DNA from 2 places in the Desulfobacula phenolica genome. Region 1 is predicted to be linked to the other one. Evidence: riboswitches for the same ligand, from Rfam matches in the RefSeq annotation. Region 1 holds a riboswitch; the other holds the start of a gene.

Region 1 (7,720 bases):
GCTATTATAATCTGCATTTGCAGCGATTGCTGAACAAAATATCAGTACGCATAACAAGCAAAGTGTTAAGCAAATTGATTTTCGCCTCATAACACCACCTCGTTTTTATATTCCTTAAATGATGCACTTTGATTCCTAAGCTTTTATCACTGTTATCATCGGCATTTATTTTGTGTGGTTGTTTTTTTATTTTTCACACCGCATCAGTTCATTATGCTTTCTTGGTTTATGCTTTCTTCGTTTATTTTAAATTATATTTTGGTTTTTTAAAATTTGAGAGCGGCTATCAGGCCAAATACTCTGGGAGAGCCAACATTATTGAGAACTCCTATGTTTGTAAAATATTCCTGATCAAAGATATTTTTACCATAACAATATAGTTCCCATGATGAAGCTTCGTATCCTATTTTTGCATTGTATATCTCATAAGCTTTTTGTTTTTTTGTATTAGCCGAGTCAAAATAGCTGTCACCATAGCCGATAATATCAGCACGGGCAAAAAAGCCTGAGTCGTGACGGTATGAAATGGCAAAATTAAAACTGTATTCCGGTGTTCGGATCAATTTTTTTCCAGAATAATCCGTGGTTTCATCAAAAATATACTCATCATATTCTCCGCCAATCATTCCTAAAGCAGCCGTAATATCAAGGCCGTTCATCACATCCAATATAGCTTCAATTTCAATGCCCTGGCTGTGTGCCGCTCCTGCATTTGATGCCACAAATGTTCCGCTGTCAATGCCTTCTATCAGAACATGTATATCTTTGATGTCCATATAATACATGGCTGCATTTAATATGAGTCTGTTATCAAAACTTTTTGTTTTAATTCCCATCTCATAATTGACGGATGTTTGATTATCAATTCTTGCAAAATCTTTATTTGCCTCGCAAAAATTGTATCCTCCGGCCAGATACCCCTTGGCCACACTTGTATAAACCATGAAATTGTCATTGTAATTCCATGAAATAACGCCTTTGGGAATAAAGGTATCCCAGTCATCTTCAGCATGATAGGTTACAGGATCTTTTACAAGCTCTTTGGTATCTGTGCGGCTTTCTTCATATTTGTAATCCATTTCAATATCTGTTTGCTCATATCTCAGGCCGGTGGTGAAATTGAATTTTCCAAAGGGCAGGGTAACTTCTCCAAATGCCGCCAGAGTATCATTATATGTTTTTGCAGGCCAATCCATATATGTATCATAGCCCAGCATAGCAGTGGTATTAAATGCGGCAAACATATTTTTATTATCCACGTCCTCTTTTGAGAAAAACAGTCCGCCCATCCATTTTAAAGCATTGGGGCCGGGTGATTGAATACGCAGTTCCTGTGTAAAACCGATCACCTCCTGGTCCATACCCCCGTCAATCATGGATGCCCCTTCATGCAGTCTTTCGCTGAATCGTTCAATTTTTGAATCACTGTATGTGGTAATTGATTTGAGTTCTGCATTCTCCAGGCTGTAATTTATGCCAAGACTGGAATTAAAGATGTCTTTTGTTAATTCATCATCTGGGTTTTTATATGAGTGATAGCTGACTTGATTTTCAGTCTTGTAAATTGTCGGTGTGTGTCCGCCTGAACGGTTGGAAAACGATGTATTAAAATCCATTTCCATTTTATCTGTTGGAATCCAGTTGAGCCTGGCTCTAAAGCTGTTTTTATGAAAGCCGTCATAGGTGTCTTCATCAGGATGATCATTTGTCATATATCCGTCTGTTTGCCTGTAGTTTTCCGAAAGGCTGAAAAATAATTTATTATTGATGATGGGGCCGTTTATATACGCTTTTACCCCATATGTTTGATCTTCAGCAATCTCAGTGCTTATTTTTCCCTCCATAGTATTGCCTGGTTGCTTGGTGATGATGTTAACGATTCCTCCAATGGCATTTTTCCCATACAATACGCCCTGGGCGCCTCTCAATACTTCTACTCTTTCCACATTATTCAGATCTATATCCATAAACGGCACTTTATCGTTGGGAACACCGTCAATATATATGACCACGGGATTTTTAAATGTGTATTTGCTGCTGCTTAATCCTCTGAAGCTCACTTCTCTAAACCCGCCATTGTCATTTGCTTTAAGGTTGGGTACTAAATTCATAATGTCGGATAAATTATTAATATTTGCATCTTTGATATCTGTTTGAGTAAAAACACTTACCGCTGCCGGGATTTCCTGGATTTTTTGTTCATGTTTATTTGCTGTAACCGTTATGTCATCAAAAGCATGTGTTTTGCTTTCATTTGCATTTGCTTTATTGAAAAAGGTCAGCAGTACAACACTGAAAAAGAGAACAAAAATTGTATGGTATTTTTTTGTTTGAATAGTCACTCCTTGCTCCTTGATATTGTATGATTCGGGTTCAGGTTAAAATTATCGGCAGTGTCATGGGCATGCCGTCAATATGGATCACAATGGAACTTTTGTTCATAAGCCACAGGACCGAACAGGTTCAAAGCAATCTTGCAGATATCTATATGCATAAAAAAAATATTTATGGCTATCACTTGCGTTCATTTTTTTATCACCATCGTTCATTTTGACGATACCGGCTGGGGGGTATGCCAAAATAATCCCTGAAGGCCTTTGCAAAATGGCTGGAACTTGAGTAACCAAGGGAATAAGCTATTTGAGTCATACTTAAGCTTTCGTCTTTAACAAGGGTTCTGGCTTTTTCAGCGCGTTTGAAACGAAGGTATTCTATGGGGGAAGTGCCGTAGAATTGATTGAAATCATTGTAAAACTTGGTGCGGGAGACACCGACGGTCTTGGCCAGTTCAATTATATTTGGAGGGGTTTGAAGGTTATTGGACAATAATTGCCCTGCATAATGTATTTTATCGATATCATTGGCTTTTAAGCGTGGAGTCGGTTTTTGCTTGTGGGAGGCAGGTTTTATCTGATTTAGTTTGCAAGCAATAAGTTCCATTGCTTTGGCTTCGATAAAAAAGCGATGGCTTGCTCCTTCATAAGGGCAGTGGATGATTTGTTGCAGTATCATGTGCATGGAAGGGGTGATGATTTCCGTACAATTAAAAGGATCGCTGCTGTTCTTGTTATCTGTTAACGGGGCTTTAAATTTTATGGGGATGTCGTGCAGTTCATCTTCCATCAATATGTCCCAATAAGAGGGGGATATCAATATTACAACCATATATATCGGAGTCCCGGGTATATCTTCATAAAATCCATCCCGGTTCGGGAAATAAAAAAATCCGCTTTCTCCATGGGTTATGGTCAGGCTTTGTTTTAAACAATGCAGAGTTAATTTTGTAGTGCCGGAAAGACAAAATCTGAAACCGAATTTGGGGGTTTCTCCATAGTGTTTGGCTTTGAGTCTGTTTGATTTGTTGTAATTACAGATATATACCTGGATACCACTTTTTAATCTGAACTCTTTTATGGTTCCTTTGCCTATTTTGTGGGGTAGTTTCCAGCAGGTCTCAAAATTGCCTTTTTTTACCGGAAAAGAATCCAACGTGTGACGTTTTAATTTTTTTTCCATTTTTTTATTTCTTTGCCCAAAATAAAAAATCCCCGAACCGTAAATAGTTTACGATCCGGGGATATCCCTTTTTTATCCAATAGATCCAATGGAAACCGGCATTGCCGTACACGGTTTTCCTATGTTTTACCAGGCAGGTATTCTGACTTGCGGATCATCCTCATGCCGCGCCTTCCCATTATATCAACAGTGGCATATTGCAGCATTTGTCCCCGATTACAGCGGCGGGCCCGTTTCCGAATTACACGAAATTCCCTATTAAGCCGATGGCACCAGATAAAATTTACTTTGTGCTACAGAATAAGCAATGAAAAGTCAAGCATATTTTCAGTGTGGTGATTTGTGTGGTTTTTATGAGTGTTTATATGTTGTTTTCGGTTTTTATTTGCAATGCAATAGTTATTTGTTGCTGCAAAATGATGAATAATTACAGTATATCATTGACAAGAGGCTACAATGTAATTATGAAGTAACTTGTTTGTTTTAAGGGAAAATAAACCGTTTAAAAAAACGGATTGATTGCAATATCAGACAGCCTGTTGGGTGCTGGTGCAGTCAAAGAGATGGGATGGATAGAAAATGAATCCATGAGTAAAAAAAATCAACCTAAAGGAGAAAAAATGAAAAATTTGAGCAGGCTCGGGAGTTTTTATGTTTTGTTAATATTGTTAATATGCTTCAGTCCTTATTGCGCATGGGCAGAGGATACGGCTGGGGCGGACAAAAATGTTTTTGATCTTGGTGAGGTCGTTGTCAGTGGACAGGCTGAAACCATTACAAGGGTAAGTACGGTGGAAACAGTTGATTTGGAACAAATTGAACTGACCAATTCAAAAAATATATCACAAGCTCTTTCCGGTTTGCCCGGTGTTACTTTGTCCAACGGAGGGAGAAAAGCGGAAAGCTCTATTAATGTCAGGGGATTTGGTTCTCGGTATGTCCCTATTTTTTATGATGGTATCCCCTTATACATTCCCAATGACGGATATGTGGACGCAGGTAACCTTACAACGGATAATATTTCAAGGATTGATTTGAGCAAAGGGGTCAGTTCCGTTCTCTACGGGTTTAATACCATGGGCGGGGTAATTAATATTGTGAGCCAAAAACCGCAGGAAAAATTTGAAGGCTCCTACGGGGTGGAAGTTACTGATAACAGTGCGGTAAAAGGAAATGTCAATATAGGATCAAGCCAGGATAAATTTTATTTTACCCTGGGAGGAGGGTTCACAAATTCCAATGGATGGGATGTGTCGGATGATTTTGATGCAAACCAGTATGAAGACGGCGACACAAGGGAGAACTCGGATCTTGATGACTGGAATGTGGCTGCAAAATTAGGGTGGACACCGGCACAAGGCCATGAATATGCAATTGGATTCAACACCATTGAAAAGGAAAAAGGGCTTCCTCCCACCGCAGATCCCGATACATCGGCAAGAAGGGTAAAATACTGGCGGTTTACGGACTGGGACAAGGAAACCATTTATTTTATCGGGAACACGGAGCTGACGGATCAATTATCCGTTAAAACAAGAGTGTTTTACGACACCTATTATAATGCGCTGGAAGATTATAGTGACAACACATATTCAAATGCCCGCTGGCACTCCACCTATGACGACCACAGCTATGGAGGCTCTTTGGTGGCCAGGGTTGACTACATACCTAAAAACACTTTAAGCTGTTCTTTTCATTATAAAAAAGACGTTCATGAAGAACAAGATGACATAGGCGATCCATGGGAAAACTATGAACAGGAAATGGTTTCCTTTGGTATTGAAGATGATATTAAACTTACGGATAATCTTGCCTTTGTTCTGGGAAGCAGTTATGACATCCAGAATCCCCAGAAAGCCAATGACGGTGTGAACAACGGGTTTGTCAGGGACTCCGAATCAGCCTTCAATCCCCAGGCAGGTGTGTTGCTGACGGTTCTTGAAGATCTTGACATGCATTTTTCCCTGGGGAAAAAATCAAGATGGCCCACCCTCCAGGAACTTTATACAGATGGACTGGACAATGACAGAATAGCCAATCCCGACTTGGCAGAGGAAGTGGCAACCAATTATGAACTGGGTTTTGAAAAACCCCTTCCCAAAAATAATCGTATAGGGTTGACCTTTTTTTATTCCAAGGTTGAAGATTTGATTCAAGATGTGGTTGTGGGTACTGATCCTGTTTCCGGGGATGATATCGAGCAATACCAGAATATTGATGAATCAAGTTTCAAAGGCCTTGAATTCACCTTCACCTCTTATATGATTGCTGATAATGATTTTCAACTGCATTATACATATCTGGATGCAAAAAATGAGTCTGACGGTGCAGATAACGATCATCTCGAGGGTATATCCGAGCATAAACTTTACCTGAGTGATTTGTACAGATTCAATGATCGGTTTTCCGTTTTCGGGAGTGCTGAATACAATTCAAAAAGATACGATGAGGATGCTAATTACGATGAGGTTGAACTTGACGGATTCTGGGTTGTAAATTTTAAAACCATGGTAAGACTTGATCAATCTTTTGTGTTTGAAATCGGCGTTAAAAATCTTTTTGATGAAAATTATGAGATGGAAGTGGGATACCCCCGCCAGGGAAGAAGTTTTTTTATTGGATTTAAAGGAGAATTTTAATTATCCGGCATTAGCCTATACCCAGGTTCTCCGGGGCATCCGGGGAACCTGTCGGTTTTTGCGTTTTTAAAATATATCATGACAAAAAAAAGAATTTTTCTGCTTCTGTTTTCAGCATGTTTTGTTTTTTTATTTTACAGAATATATCATCATCCTGAAACCAGAGCCCGCGAAAATTATGATCGCACCCGCATTGTCACCGACATGAAAGGCCGCGCATTTCAAGTTGCAGATCCCATAAGGCGCATTGCACTGCTGGGTGGTCCCACAGGGCAGGTGGCTTTTATACTGGGGGTACAGGATCATTTGTGCGCCGTGACCAACACCCTTAAAATGTCAAAACTTGTCCAAGAAATGTATCCGGCCATCAAAGCATTGCCCGGTCCAAGGACCACTTCGGGCAATATCAATATAGAGGAATTGATCAATTCAAACCCGGATATCGCCATTGCAGGAGATATTGACGGTCAAATCGTGCTTGATAAAACCCGTATACCGGTTGCCTTTCTTGAAGACGGCATGGGCGAGGGCATTGAGGATATTAAAAGGGAAATCCGGTTTTACGGAACCATTTTCCAAGCCCCGGACCGGGCTGAAAAATATGTTGCGTTTTTAGAACGGGTCATGCATCTGATAGAACAGAGAACCCGTGATATTCCGGTCCAAAAGAGGAAAAATGTTTTTCAGGGGTTCAGCCCCAGCCATCTTGTGACCCTGGGCGGAGATACCTTTATGCAGGAACGCATCAAGCTTTCCGGGTGTGAAAATGCCGCTGAAACCGTCACTACCATCGGCAAAAGAACCGGGCTGCATTCCGGCCTGGCCGAAGTCTCCATGGAACAGGTTCTGGAATGGGACCCGGATATTCTGGTGATCAATTACGGAAAACCAGCCGACCTGTACAAAGATCCCCAGTGGAGAAATATCCGGGCGGTTCGAAATAAACAAATTTATTCCCAGCCGGCAGGTGTTTTTATTTTCAACCGCCCCACGGCGGAATCTGCAGTGATTTTTCCCTTGTGGCTGGCCGCCATTGCTTATCCCGACCTGTTTGAAGATATTTCCATTAACGGTATTGTCAAAACTTTTTACCGGGAAATTTTTGATTTTGACCTTACAGACCTTCAGGTTCATGATATCTTGCTGGGCACTTATGAATTCAAGATGATGAAAGGAATTAAAAATCGAGGATAACAGACCATATGGCAAGCGGTTTGGCAAATCCCTTACTCCCGAATCCTGGATACGTTTTTTTTGGGGCCTTCTTATTCTGGTGATTTTGTTTTCCTTAAGCCTTGGCCGGGTGGATATTTCCTGTATGACAGTGCTGAAAATTTTGTTTTCATCTGTTTTTCCCCTGGAACCGGACTGGTCCGTGACAACCTATGCCGTTGTCATTGATGTCAGACTGCCCAGAATCCTGGCAGGCATTCTTGTGGGAGCCGCTTTGTCCATATCCGGTGCATCCTTTCAAGGGGTTTTCCAGAATCCCCTGGTAAGCCCCCATATCCTGGGGGTGGCGTCCGGTGCAGGGTTTGGCGCAGCTCTGGCCATTCTTTTGTTTG
Region 2 (7,720 bases), on a different contig from region 1:
CCACCACCTCGTCCAGAGTATGAGCCTTTTTTTCTTCAGCCCACGCACCAGCCGTTAAAACCAGATACAATAAAATCACCATAAAAACTTTTATTTTTTTTCTTTTTTCCCAAATCAGTTTCATTATTATTTCTCCTGCAACCATCAATTGCTTTTGCTTAAATATAAAAATATTCCGGCATGCAGATTTCAAGGCTGTTGCTGATTGGCAATGCCGGCTCTCTTTATCCTGGGATGAAACTTCTCTGGCAGGTTTCCTGAATTTAAACAAAAAAAAAGCCATAAAGGTTCCTTCCCTTTGCTTGGAAAAAAACCTTCATGGCTTTGATTGTCTGCTGCTCTGCTACAGACTCATAAATATCTGAATCTGCTGTGCAGTTTTTCCTATAAGGCTGTACAGATACCTCGCCTTTCCAAAGGCATGGTACAGGCGGCTTCAGCCGCTTGTTTTTTTGCTTTGCTTGTTGTTCCCGCCAGGGCAATAAGGAGAAAAAGCCCCTGCAGTCCTTGTTTTTCCTGTTGCCGCGCCCGATAAAACTTATAGATGTTGCATTGCGAATCAGCATCTATGGATTTATCAATAAACCAACTGGACATATCCTGTCTTTTGATCAAAGCACATTTTTTTATGAATGCCGCACAAATTGATTTAACAGATCTCCTCAATAATTTTTAACAAACTGAATCAGATAATTATAACCAAGATCAGTAACACCTGTTTTTTCAAATCCTGAATCTTTTATTGACAACTCCACTTCTTCCGGGGACAGGCGCATATGAATCGGTGGGCCAAAGGGCATTTCTTCTTTTTTGCACTCAATAATTGCCAGACGTCCGCCTGGTTTTAAAATACGGCTTACCTCATTGTATATCCCCCTGCCCTGTCTCGAAATGTCAAATATATGCAATACGGTAAATATCAGGCAAATATCAATATCATTATCCTTGACAGGCAGGATACCCAAAAGGTCAGAAACCAATGGTTTAATATTTGTCAGCCCCAGGGATTCAACTGATTTTTTTAAAGCATCAATGGTGGGGGGCCAGTGGTCAATTGCGTACACAAGACCTGAATCTCCAACAATGCCGGATGCCTTAACCGAATAATCCCCTGCACCGCAGCCCAGGTCAAGAACCCTGTCCCCAGACCTGATTTCAAGTGCATCAAAAACAAATTCCGGGTCGTGCATCCAAAAACTGCTTGGCCCTTGTCCCTTATGGCCATGTTTTTGCTTACAATTTTTTCTTGCCATACCTTCCTTTAATACTTCCTCTTTGCTTTTCATTGGTGTTTTCCAGTTTTTTTTAAACGATATATAACAGGAATCTCAATAATTGCCATGGGCAGAGCTGATATTTCACCTTGGTTTGCCCATAACAAATATTGAAAGTCGCTGTTTGGATTTTTGAAGACTTTCATATAAACGGCCATGGTAGATCGCCCCGCCACAACAAGCAATGAAAGATGTTTAATTTCAGTAACTTAAAAAGCATTTCATATAAAAAACACTATGATTAATAAATTCTGCTTGCGTGTCAAAGTTTTTTAAAACCGGTAGACACAATTGATTCCCACGGTTCTTGGAGAAGCGTCAAGCCCTACATCGCTCTGTTCATCAAACGGGCTGACATAGGTAAGGTATTCTTCATCAAAAAGGTTATCGGTCCATATATAGATATCAAAAGACTCTCTTTCATATCCCAGACGAAGGTTTACTGTTTTATAAGCTTTCTGGCTGGATCTGTTTGCAATATCACCATAATAAGCATCGGCTCCCATCAGATCTGCACGGCAGAAAAATCCTTCTTGACTCCGGTATTGAATACCTGCGTTATAGCTATATTCAGGTGCATAGGGAAGATGATTATCCTTATGATCACCCTCAATAAATCTTGAATCAGTATAACCAAGGCCTGCAAATATATCCAATCCTTGGATCGGCGTTGTTTTCAGCTCAAGTTCCAGTCCCCGGGAGCGTGCCTTTGCCGCATTTGTAATACTGTTCAGCAGAGTGCTTGTGTCAAATTGGGTAACCTGTTTATCTTCTATATCAGTATGGAAAAAAGAAAAGTTTGCCATTAGCTTTCCTTCCAGCCATTCTGCCTTGAGTCCCAACTCATAGTTCCAGGTATATTCAGGTCCGTAGGAAAATGTTTCTGTGACGGGATTCATAAGCCAATTATATCCGCCTGCAAGATAACCTTTGGATGCTGATGTATAAATCATAACGGCCCCGGACAAATCATAGGCAAGGGCAAATTTGGGCAGATACTCGTCATAGCTTAAATCCTGGCTGCAATGGCTGTCCCTGGCCGGATCAATAAGAGTTCCCTCCTGGTCCTGGTGATCATACCTAAAACCTGCGGTCAAATGTAATTTATCAAACAAGGAGTAGGTGCCCTGACCGAAAAAGGCATACCCGCTGGTGTCGATATCTGTAATGGGATTTTTGACGGTAATTGCTTTTGAAACAATATCATATTTGTAATTGAAATCCGATTTTTCAAGGAAACCGTAAAATCCTGCCAGCCATTCAAATTTGTCGTTTTGAGAAGAAAACAGACGAAATTCCTGGCTGTATTGGCGCTCCTTGATTTGTAATCTATTCTTCATCCTGTTTGCAGGATCATCCCATAGGTCGTTATCGGCAAGCCTGTCAATTGTCTGGTAAAGGGCACCGGAAACCGAGAGGAAATCAATTGCATCACCCTTGTGTTTTATGCGTAAAACCTGGCTATTTCCTCCCTCTTCATAGTATTCATCTTCATCTTTTCGAACTTCAAAGGGTTTGGTTGCATGAGGGCCGTTTACAAGCCTGTAGGCACCTATATGGTTATCTGCATCTATGTAATCGGTGGTAACGGATATATCCCATTGGCCCATGGGCTTCCAGCGCAGAGTGGTACGCGCATTTGTCTGTTCGGAATCAGCGACTTGGTCATTGTTGTCGGAAAGATTTACAAAATATCCGTCTGAGTTTGTATATTTGACCGCAGCGCCCATAAACAATTTATTCGTTATCAGAGGACCGCTGATATTTGCACCGGATCCAAGTGTATTATCACTGCCGTAGTCCCCGTAAACTTTGCCCTGAAATTGATTGCCGGGCTGCCTTGTAACTATATTGATCACTCCCGATTCGGTATTTCTTCCATATAATGTGCCTTGGGGACCCTTGAGGATTTCTGCCCGTTCCACGTCAAACAATGTGGTATTTTGCATATAGTGCAAAGGATAACATATGTCATCCACATAAAGACCTGCGGGAGAATGAGTGGATGCCCTGAAAGATGGGATGCCCCGGATCACAATAACATGATCAGTATAATTTTGTTTTATATGTACATTAGGAGAAAATTTTGTCAAATCATGGACATTCTTAATCCCTGCATCCTGAATCATGATATCTGAGAAAACATCAACGCTTACCGGCACTTCCCGGACACTGGCCTCTGTTTTCCGGGCGGTTACGGTTATACTTTCCAGTTTACGGTTATGATCTTGTGTCTTATAAAACTCTCCATGGGCATTGATACAGGATGCTCCCAAAATAACAGCCACCATTACGACCATATTATAAATTGACCTCATCTTACTCTTTTAGCTCCTTTTTTTGATTGAATAGAAAAAAAATGTCTTTGCGGCCTGGACAAAATATTCATGACCAGGCCCGCAGCAATGGGAATCTGCTCTCCTATTTCCGAGCTATGTCCATGTCCATCTGCCCCCAGCAGGTCTGCAAAATTCTGGATTTTACGGTTTTAAAACCTGCATTGAGCATGGCATCGGCAATAACGCCTTGGTCAAAGGGCCTCATTGGATTTTGCATGGCCCACACAAGGGTGCAGAAAACAAAAAAATCCGGTTTTGTTCCCTCATGGGTGAGGCCCTCGGACAGGTTGATGAATACCCCTTTGGGGTTAAGGGCTTCATGGATTTTTTTCATGACCTTTTCCATGTTGTTCTGGGCAAAATTCAAAGTTGAACTGGCCCATATGAGATCATAACCCTTGCCCAGAGAATCTTTGTTGAAATCCCCGGCAAGCACATCTATCCTGCTTTCCAGGCCATACTCCCGAATAAAACCTTTGGCCACTTCCACCACAGGTTTTTGATCAAAAACTGTCCCTTTCATGGTAGGGTGTTTATCCACAATGGCAATGCCGAATATTCCAGGTCCTCCACCCAGATCAAGCATCTTTTCAAAAGATGAAAACTCAGGGAGAGCAGACACTATATCCGACATCTGCTGGGCAATACCGGACCTTTCATTATTGGCCATCCAGGTTGCATTATGCCCCCATTTTTCCCCGGTATCCATCCTGTTTTCCAGGGAAGGCGGGCCGTTTAAAACCAACGTGGACAAGTCTTCAGGCATAAGGCCATACATGCTACCCTGGTGAATAAATCCTTTTCCCAGGCTGGTGGAGTATCCTTCCACTAAAAATGTTTGGGCAATCGGGGTGTTGGAATAGATCCCCCTTTTTTTTAAAAGCAAGTCGCATGCTACCAGGCCGTTTAAAAAGAGCATGGTGTTTTTAGGATGGCCGTTGATCACCCGGGCAAGCTGATCTGCTGTTTGTGGTTTTGACAAGTGGTTGAAGACCTTCAGCTTTATCCCTGTGAGTAGCAGACTTGATTGAACAGATGCATAACACATCCTATAAAGTTTTTCAGGGCTAACATTAACTTGGGGTAAACTCATGGGTGTTGCTCCTTTGTTTGATTGGATTGGTAAAAAAAATTCAGCGGGTAGCGCAGCAGACAGATTCCCATAAAAAGTGTCATAAGAGCGCATGTGCCAAGGCCGGTATATAATTTAAAATAGCCTGTAATATCACAAAGATTTCCGGTTATGGGCATAATTCCCAGGCCTGCCAGATGGGTGATACTGCACAATATGGCATAGCGGGTTGCAGAATTGTGCCCCGAACTTAAGGTCATGATCGTGTTGTAAATCAGGACCATAACAATACCGGTCATCAGTTTGTCCCATCCTGTCATAACCATGATCTGCCATATTACGGGGGATAAATTATGAGATATGAAGGCGGAAAAAAAATTAAGCCCTGCAATTCCCGTGCAGCACATTGCAAAGACCTTTCCCAGCCCCAGGCTTTTTAGAAAAAAACCGCCAAAGATAGAACCCAATATGGTCATGGGAGCCCCGACCCATATGTTTAATTTCCCCAGATCAATGCGATCAAATCCCAGGTCAATCAACAGGGGCAGGCGCAATTGGCTGCCGCCCTGACAGGAGATTGTCAGCAATGCTGAGAATATTAAAAAAATCAGGATATTGGGTTGTCTTAAAAATCTGGGTAAATTGAGAGTTAATCTATCCATTATTCCAGAAGATCCGGGCAAAAATCTGAGGGATATCTCATCATGAAATAAGACCGGGATCATCAATATCAATTGCAGCGCTGCAATCATAAGCAGTGTGGTCAGCCATCCCTGGTTCTCATAAACAATTAGGAAAACGCCTGCCCCCAGCATATAGGCTATGACATAAGCCGTCATCTGAACCGTATTGCCCCAGGGCCTCTCATGGGGTTCAAGCATATCTGTTGCATAACCGTCCACTGCAACATCTGTGGTGGCAAATATCAGATTAAGTACAAATACGCAGATCATGAACAATTTTAAGTTTTCTTCAGGTGGCAATACTGCCAGAAACAGCAGGATAATCTCTGAGATAATAAGCAAAGGAACAATCCAGCTTTTGCGCCTTCCAAGGCCAAGGTTGTAAAAACGATCAACAGCAAAAGCATAAAGGAATTTAAGTGCCCAGGGGCTGTATACCAGAGCAGTAAAGCCAATGCTGCCAAGAGATGCTCCATGGCTGCGTAAAATAATGGGTATCAGGGTCCATGAAAAACAAAGAAAAATTTTTTGTACAATATACATGAGAAACAACAGCCCCATTTTATAATGGAATGAGGCAGCAGTTTTAATTATACCTGTATTGACATCTGTCATAAATTTTATCCAAAAAAAAAACCCGTCTTTGATAATCAAAGACGGGATACCGTTGTTAATCCACGTATATTATCTAATGCTCCCCAATCCACGGAGGAACAATGATATTCAAATCATGCAGTCAGGTCTTCTGGCTTCCGGTTCTTATGATTTGCCGGGCCTTCCCGCCTTTAAAGGCAGTGACATATTTCCAGCTTTCATCCCCGGTTACAGCGGCGGGTCCGCAACGGTTTTTCACCGTTTTCCCTTAAAGCTCTTAGGCTTTTACTGCATTAATATTTGCATATGAAAAACAAATTTCATATTATGAAATGTTTAATATACCGCTTACCAAAGAGAAGTCTTTTGCAGAATGCATTTTATTTTATGAGAGCCGCACAAAAAAGATTATAAATGGGCTATAGATTCCAGACGAACTGATTTCGGGGTTTTTCCGCATTGTCTGCGAAAAGCTGTTGTGAAATTGGCCTGATTATTGTATCCAACTGAAAAGGCGATCTCTGACAGGCTCAATTCCGTGTTCAGCAGGAGAGTCCTTGCTCTGTTAAGTCGTATATTGCGCAGGGTGTTAAACACAGTATCTCCGTAAATCAGCTTGAATCCCTGGTTTAGCTTGTTACGATTGATTCCGACCTGCCGGCTCAGATCGTTGAGGCTTGGAGGAGACTCTATCCTGCTTGTTAAGATATGATATGCCTCCCTTATCTGTTCCGAATCCGGGCGGCTCAAATTTGACGGATAGTTATCCTGATATTCTCCCATTTCCATTAGCTTAAGTGCCACCAGCTCTAAAGCTTTGCTCTCGAAAAACAACCTTTGGATTTCACCCTGGTATGGACAGGCAATGATTTGTTGAAGAACAAGAGCGGTTTCCTTGTTAAAGGCGGACTGCTGATAAAAAGATTGGGTTGTGTTAAGGTCTGTAAGAATTGGAGTGAGGCATTGAGGCAGTTGCATGAACAAGTCTCTGAACGATTGAACTGAAAAATGAATTGATATCCCCAGTTTTTGTTTCCCCGGCAGCGTTTCAATAATGCCTTTGGTTTCAGGAAGATAGGCCAGCACACTGTCTCCAGGAACTCTTTCCATGACCATTCCTTTTTTATCACCTTCAGTGATGGTGCAGCGGTTCCGAAAAGACAGATTGTAGCAGAAACTGACAGGGGCATTGCCAATTTCATAAATCATTCGAAAATTCCGGGAAATTTCACGTTTAGAGATAATCAATCTTAGGCCCGGTCTGAGGCTGATATTTTCAAAAAAAGATTCTCCATTGGAATCGCTATGAGTTATGTCTATTTTTTCAAAATGATTTGGCTTGGTGGAATCTGAACCCTGCTTCCTGATATTGATTTGACGAATCATTTTTTTATTTTCACCATTAAAACAGATTATTGACACTTCCTTGCGGCACATTACACCACAACAATGTTTTATATCTCACAAAAACATTTTGTTTCAAGCCATTTTTCAACCGTATTTTCAAAATCTTCCTTTCAGCCCAAAGCACAACCTTGGTCAAAATCATAAAAAACAGCATTTTGTTTTTGGCAGTGAATCATTAGTTTTTTAAAGCAATAATTTTTCTCCAGCACAGCTTCCGAGTCAGGTATAACAGAAAAAAAGGCCGGGTGTTTTCTTTTACCAGAAAAATTTGATTTTCTAAAAACGCATAGCAATTCCCAAAAATCTGCTTTCTCTGCTCTAAACTAAAATTATTTTGTTCATCCAAAAGAT

The links. A riboswitch is a leader RNA that binds a small molecule or an ion and turns the genes downstream of it on or off. The one in region 1 is predicted to bind cobalamin.
Region 2: another riboswitch for cobalamin. It lies ahead of BLT94_RS10460 (MFS transporter); the one in region 1 lies ahead of BLT94_RS08105 (helix-turn-helix domain-containing protein).

Annotation. Positions count from the first base shown of each region.
Region 1 covers NZ_FNLL01000004.1:203,394-211,113, reverse strand. Annotated here, with positions in the region: gene BLT94_RS08120 (ABC transporter substrate-binding protein) at 1-90, opposite strand, end outside; gene BLT94_RS08115 (TonB-dependent receptor) at 267-2,342, opposite strand; gene BLT94_RS08110 (hypothetical protein) at 2,363-2,554, shown strand; gene BLT94_RS08105 (helix-turn-helix domain-containing protein) at 2,536-3,516, opposite strand; cobalamin riboswitch at 3,632-3,808, opposite strand; gene BLT94_RS08100 (TonB-dependent receptor plug domain-containing protein) at 4,137-6,155, shown strand; gene BLT94_RS08095 (ABC transporter substrate-binding protein) at 6,234-7,349, shown strand; gene BLT94_RS08090 (FecCD family ABC transporter permease) at 7,429-7,720, shown strand, end outside.
Region 2 covers NZ_FNLL01000005.1:306,539-314,258, forward strand. Annotated here, with positions in the region: gene BLT94_RS10435 (TonB-dependent receptor, FCYXU motif-type) at 1-124, opposite strand, end outside; gene BLT94_RS21775 (hypothetical protein) at 385-597, opposite strand; gene BLT94_RS10445 (class I SAM-dependent methyltransferase) at 663-1,286, opposite strand; gene BLT94_RS22000 (hypothetical protein) at 1,283-1,432, opposite strand; gene BLT94_RS10450 (TonB-dependent receptor) at 1,547-3,592, opposite strand; gene BLT94_RS10455 (methyltransferase) at 3,696-4,706, opposite strand; gene BLT94_RS10460 (MFS transporter) at 4,703-5,983, opposite strand; cobalamin riboswitch at 6,087-6,269, opposite strand; gene BLT94_RS10465 (helix-turn-helix domain-containing protein) at 6,371-7,348, opposite strand; gene BLT94_RS10470 (hypothetical protein) at 7,545-7,720, opposite strand, start outside.